2 linked regions of the Kordia antarctica genome follow. The protein of the gene in region 2 binds, or shares a complex with, the protein of the main gene of each other region. Links are inferred from orthologs where the notes say so. Each region holds a gene or a part of one and is shown on either strand. Other genes may lie near its edges.

Region 1 (3,108 bases), 280 kb from region 2 along the record:
TCCAGCTTCGCGTAAAATGGCGACTTGTTCTTCAGATAAATTTTGTTGAATTGGCTGATTTTTAGAATCATTTTCAGAATAAATATGCCCTGCAAGTTTGAATTTTTCATGTTCGTATTTTGCGCCGCCATACGTTACAAAACGTGTATAATTATTATCTGTAAACTGATATTCAATCGTAATTCGCATTTCAGAAGTAATCGGATATTTGGACGTAAACGTGATTTCTCCCGCGTTATAATCAATCACATAATCGTTGTTTTCGCCGCGTTCTACGGGCAAACCGTTGACGAAAACCGTTTCACTTCCAGAAACAATTAAAATAAACAATTCTTCGTTCGGACCTGTCAATTTATACGGACCTTGATTTCCTTCCTGTCCTTGAAATCTACTTTGCGTATAGCGACCTCTAACGAGCGCGGCAGCAGCAAAAAGGGTAGTTTTGCTATTTTCATGTGGCAACGTTGCGGTAACGCCAACTCCTTGTACCTTTTTTTGAAAACGCATAAAATCAGTTTCTGTATTTTCAAGATTTACGTCTCCAGCACGGATTTTCCAGTTTTTACTTTCGAGTTCAATAAAAACCTGATCAAATTCGTCCAAGCGTTGTGAATATCCGCTTTCTTGAATCGGAATATTTGCGTCTTGAATTGAAGCTCGCAACGTAATAGTTTCCGAGATTTTACCAGAAATCTGTAAATCGAGTTCGGAATTCAAAACAGTATTCTGATTATTTCCAACGGTAACGCCACGCGAAATGCTTCCAGACGTATTCAAACCATCAAACAAACGTGTATTGGCAACTTCTTTATTCGATCTAAGCGAGATAATTTTATCAATATCAATCGGATTCTGAACAATAGAATTCTTATTAAAACCGCTATATTTTTTCGTCAAAAATTCTGGATATTTGGTATAGCTTACGCGAATAGAATCTGTGTTAATTTTGGCAAGATTCAAATACAAAATACCTTTCTCAAAGTCAATTCGATATGCGGTAGAATCAATCGGAATATTCTTTTTATCGGTAAGTTTAAATTGAAACGGATTGATGCTGACAGAATCCAACACAATAGAATCTTTGACTGCTACTTTTTTGATACGACGATTTTTTGTTTGTCCCTGAAGATTTACAGTGAAAAACAAGCCGATACAAAAAAATGCAAAGAGTGACTTCATTTACAACTAAACTAATTCCAACCAAAAATATTTCAATTTTCGCAGGAAAAGAAGCTTTTTAGTAGAAACGATGGAAATCTAGGTCTAATATTTCTTTATGAATGATATTTTATATTTTTTACAAACAAACAAACAAACAAACAAACAAACAAACAAATCAACAAAAAGAAAACTACAATTCCTCCGCCACAAACTCCTCACAAAACGCTCTAATCTGACCTCTAGTCTTCTTAAACGCATTAAAAATTTGCTCTTCCGAACCTTTTACTTTCGACGGATCAAAGAAGTCTTGATGAATACGTTTGGCGTTTTTACTTGGAATATGCGGACAGTTTTCCTGCGCGTGATCGCAAACCGTGATGATAAAATCAAAGTCAATATCTAGGTATTCGGAAACGTTATTGGAAGTATTTTGAGAAATATCAATTCCATCTAACTTCATAATCGCAACTGCTCTTGGATTTACGCCATGTGTTTCAATTCCAGCACTATATATAGTTGCTTTTTCTTTGGCAAAATATTTTAAATAACCGTCAGCCATTTGACTACGACAGGAATTTCCAGTACAAAGTACAAGTACATTTTTCATAATTTTGGTAAGAGTTTATGATTGTTGATTTAACATCTAGTAAACTTGTGAATCCACAGTTATTTAGCTTTTATTTTGACAGCTTACTTGAAGTTTCACAAAGAAATCATTAATTTTTCTTCGATATTGATTCAACAAATCGACATCAATTGTGTAAAACGTATTTTTCCCTTTACTTTTTTGCTTGAGTAACTTTATTCTTTTGATTTCGGAAAGATGTTGCGAAATCGTTGGTTGCGCTAATCCTGTGGCTTTTACCAAATCGTTACAATTGCAGTATTCGTTTTCGCTAATGTATTGCAATATCGCAATTCGTGCAGGATGCCCTAATACTTTTGTGATGGATGCAGTTTCGTTTTGATAGTCATCAAAAATGTGATTTTTTGTAATTCCCATGAGATATGTTTGTAACGCACTAATGCGATAAAGATAAAGAAGTTGAAAATGTTTTGCAGCTTTTCATGTTTTTTATTTTCCAAATAAACGTTGAAAGAAACTTTTCGTTTTCTTCGTAGCTTCTTCAATTGTTTCTTTGGCTTCCTCGGTAAAGTCTTCAATGCGTTCGCCAGCTTCTTCGGCAAATTCGCTAACTTTTTCTTTTACATCTCCGTAAACTTCTTTTGCTTCTTCAGATAATTCACTTGCTTTTTCTTTGGCAACTTCGCTGTATTCTCCAAATTTCTCTTTTGCTTCTTCTGCGAAATCGGCAGCTTTTTCACTAGCGACATCAGCGTATTCACTAATTTTTTCTTTGGCTTCGCCAGCAAATTCAGAAGCTTTCTCTTTCGCTTTTCCAAAAGTTTCTTTCGCTTCTTCGGCAAAATCTGCGGCTTTTTCCTGTGCGGTTTCTGTAAACTCGCTCAATTTTTCTTTTGCAGTATGTAGCGTTTCTTTTACTTCAGCTTTTAGTTCGTCTACTTTGCTTTCTTTGGCTTGTGTAGTTTCTTCTTTTGCATACTCCGTTTTTGCATCGACAGCTTCCTTAGCATCTTCTATTGTATCGTTGATTTCTTCTACTGTATTTTCTTTAGCTTCAATAGTTTCCTCCTTTATCTCTTCTGCTTTTTCACTAATAGTTTCCTTTGCATCTTCCATATTTTCTGAAACTTCGTTGGAAGTAGTTTCTATTTTTTTCTCTAAGTCGTCTTTTTTATCATCCATAATTGAACCTTTTCGATTGGAATCTTAAATGTAACGGTTTTTTTTGAATTTTTTATTTAACTTTAGTTAGATATCATTATTATTTAAAATTGCAAGTTGCTACATAACAATTGTGTAGCTGTTTATTTGAGCAACACTTGTATCGTAATTTGAATTTATTCTGGAAGATTCAATTGCCA
Region 2 (3,179 bases):
TCTATACAGAAAAAAGGAAAGCTTTTCATTGGTTTAACTACTAAACCAAAGGTAAATCAAGGATTTACCTCAAACAACACAACTAAATCATTTTGCTAAAAAAAGCTTCTCAATAAAGAGAAGCTTTTTTTGCAATTGTAGCGGTCTGGACGGGATTCGAACCCGCGACCCCATGCGTGACAGGCATGTATTCTAACCAGCTGAACTACCAAACCGTTGCTTGATTGCGGATGCAAATATACACTACAATTCTATTTATGCAAACATATTTGAATAAAAAATTGAACTTTTTTTTACCCAACTATGCAAACTTTTGTCTTTCAACCAAATACGTAACTAATATTTTTTCAAAATCTTTTGTAATGTCTGCAGTAACATATTTTATTTTGTATTGCGCACATTTCATTTTTAATTGCTGAAAATAAGTTTCAACCGCTTTTTGATAATTTTCCTGAACCGTATCAGCATAAATATCGATATGTTCTCCCGATTCTACATCAACGAATCGTTTTGGTTTATTGTCAAACTCAAAATTTAATTCTTTTTCAGAATCAAACACATGAAATAAAACCACTTCATGTTTATTGTATTTTAAATGCTGTAATGCTTCAAACAACTTTTCATCTTCTACTCCATCTTGAAACATGTCTGTAAAAAGGAAAATAAGGCTTCTACGGTGTATTTTCTCCGCAATTTGATGTAGATATGTATATGTGTCTGTTTTTTTATTAATTCGCTTTGTAGTGACCGTTTTATCAAGTGCATTCAATAACAATTGATGATGACGTTCGCTTCCTTTTTCAGGCGCATAAAAATCATAACTATCAGAATAAATACTCAAACCAATCGCATCACGTTGTTTTTTTAGAATATTCATCAACGAAGCTGTTGCAAGTACCGAAAATCCAATTTTATTTAAGTTGGCAATTGATGGCGCTTCCACTTCTGGATAATGCATTGAAGACGAATTGTCTATAATAATATGACAGCGTAAATTGGTTTCTTCTTCGTATTTCTTTGTGTAAAGTTTATCGGTTTTGGCAAACAATTTCCAATCAATATGCTTCGTACTTTCACCTTGATTGTAAATTTTATGTTCAGCAAATTCCGCAGAAAAACCATGAAATGGACTCTTATGCATTCCCGAAATAAATCCTTCCACTACTTGTTGTGCAAGCAATTCGAGATTCTTAAATCCTGCCGTTTTATTAAATTCTTGTTGTAAATTCACAAGCGTTTTCTTTGATTAATGATGTACGTGTTGACACAAAATGTATGCAATCTGAGATTCCACTTTACTGCTGAATCGATTTGGAATATTAAGTTTCAAAATAAACGCTAAAACCTAAAAAACTTTAAAATATCATTCTTAAAATCTCGCAATCCAGCGAAATTAGTTCAACTTACAAATTTCAGTGCGTCTATTGGACTTCTCAAAGTTGAGTTTCACTAAAATAAAAAAGGTTTGGCAATACACCAAACCTTTCATCTTCTAATCGAAAATATATTTTTATACTAATAACTTGTCAATAGCTTCTGTATATGCGTTTTTTGGCGCAACACCTACTTGACGTCCTACTAATTCTCCGTTTTGGAACATTAATACTGTTGGAATGTTACGAACTCCAAATTGAGCCGCATATTGCTGATTTGCATCAACGTCTAACTTTCCTACGACAGCTTTTCCTTCATATTCTTTTGCAATTTGCTCCACAACAGGACCTAACATTTTACAAGGTCCGCACCAAGCTGCCCAAAAGTCAACTAGTACAGGTTTGTCGCTATTCATTACTATTTCTTCGAAGTTAGCATCTGTGATTTCTAAAGCCATAATATGTATGTTTTAAATTTTTATTTTATTTATTATTTGTGATATATGCAATATTAGTCAAATATTCTACCAAAACTTACACAGCAAGTATTCGTTTTGGTTATATCTATATTGATTTTATTTATTCATTTACTTTATACTCATATAGATGTACAAAGATACTGAATAAAACTCTTTTTTGTACATTTTATAAAAACTGCCATATACTTCTTTGTGAAATATATGCAACCAAAAAGTTGCTTATCTGAAATTAATTCGTAATTTAGCAACCAGTTAGCTGCATATTAATTAAAAATAAAACCCATTATGAAAGATGTAATACAAAAAGAAACCATATTTCAACATTCAATTGATGCTGTATGGAATGCTATCACAAATGCTGAAGAAATATCTACTTGGTTTATAAAAACCAACTTCAAAGCTGAGAAAGGATTTAAATATACTTTTTTCCCTACGGAAGATAAAGGTTGTGATACCATTACTGGAGAAATAAAAAATGCAGATCCTTATACATTAATTTATACCTGGCAAGTAGAAAATACAACTGTTGAAACTACGGTTTCTTGGAGATTAGAAACCGTAGCAGAAGGAACAAAATTACACTTAGAACACTCAGGTATTGCTGATTATAAAGGCGAAACGGCTATTGCTATGTTTGAAAGTTTCAGTGGCGGTTGGGATCATTGCATGACACAATTACGTGATTATTTAAAAAAATAATATATGCAAGATAAAATCACACGTTTATTTAAGGCAATTGCAGATCCGACTCGGCGTGATATTTTTCACGCTTTAGTCATTGCAACTTCCGCATTGTCTATTTCGCAGATTTCGAATCAATTTGAAATTACACGACAAGGAATTACAAAACACATCAAAACACTTGAAGAAGCCGGTTTAGTTACGATTGAAAGTAAAGGTCGCGAACGATTTTGCAATGTAAATACAAATCCATTGAAAGAAGTCAATAATTGGCTACAGTTTTACGAACAATTTTGGGATGATTCTTTACAGGATTTAGGAAACTATTTAGATTCGAAAAACAGTTGAATTTCATATCCGTTAAGTGTCATAAAGGCTTACAGTACGTCATTCTGAACTTGATTCAGAATCACACATGACTAAGAATTCGGAATATAATAATGAGTGAGACCCTGAATCAAGTTCAGGGTGACGAATAGTTGATTTTATTTCTTAACCTCAAAAGTGTAGGTCGAAATTAAATCATCTTTCACATATAAATGGACATCATAATATCCTGTCGTTTCAAATTTATATGCTATACTTAGTGATTGATTTTTGATTGAAATTTTCTCAGGATGTATTTTTTTACTACTAAAATTTGTAT

Evidence for each region.
Region 1: the proteins of trxA (region 2) and IMCC3317_RS16445 are in contact, whole or in part, in an NMR structure (PDB 2IPA), measured with the Bacillus subtilis proteins. The link is inferred for Kordia antarctica from one-to-one orthologs.

Annotation. Positions count from the first base shown.
Region 1 is NZ_CP019288.1:3,962,586-3,965,693, forward strand. What follows is about bases 61-2,830. They hold IMCC3317_RS16445 (arsenate reductase ArsC), read right to left. Parts: upstream 1,769-2,830; coding sequence 1,352-1,768; downstream 61-1,351. Other genes in these bases: IMCC3317_RS16440 (hypothetical protein), read right to left, coding at 61-1,179; IMCC3317_RS16450 (ArsR/SmtB family transcription factor), read right to left, coding at 1,832-2,164; IMCC3317_RS16455 (YtxH domain-containing protein), read right to left, coding at 2,237-2,830. In the rest of the region: more of IMCC3317_RS16440, read right to left, coding at 1-60; more of IMCC3317_RS16455, read right to left, coding at 2,831-2,929; IMCC3317_RS16460 (VOC family protein), read right to left, coding at 3,085-3,108. UniProt on the Bacillus subtilis protein: Catalyzes the reduction of arsenate [As(V)] to arsenite [As(III)]. In vitro, can dephosphorylate para-nitrophenyl phosphate (pNPP).
Region 2 is NZ_CP019288.1:4,242,973-4,246,151, reverse strand. The notes cover bases 172-3,012. They hold trxA (thioredoxin), read right to left. Parts: upstream 1,832-3,012; coding sequence 1,511-1,831; downstream 172-1,510. Other genes in these bases: IMCC3317_RS17665 (ArsR/SmtB family transcription factor), read left to right, coding at 2,555-2,881; IMCC3317_RS17670 (SRPBCC family protein), read left to right, coding at 2,138-2,551; IMCC3317_RS17680 (DUF58 domain-containing protein), read right to left, coding at 302-1,231. Outside these bases: IMCC3317_RS17660 (transglutaminase domain-containing protein), read right to left, coding at 3,019-3,179. UniProt on the Bacillus subtilis protein: Participates in various redox reactions through the reversible oxidation of its active center dithiol to a disulfide and catalyzes dithiol-disulfide exchange reactions.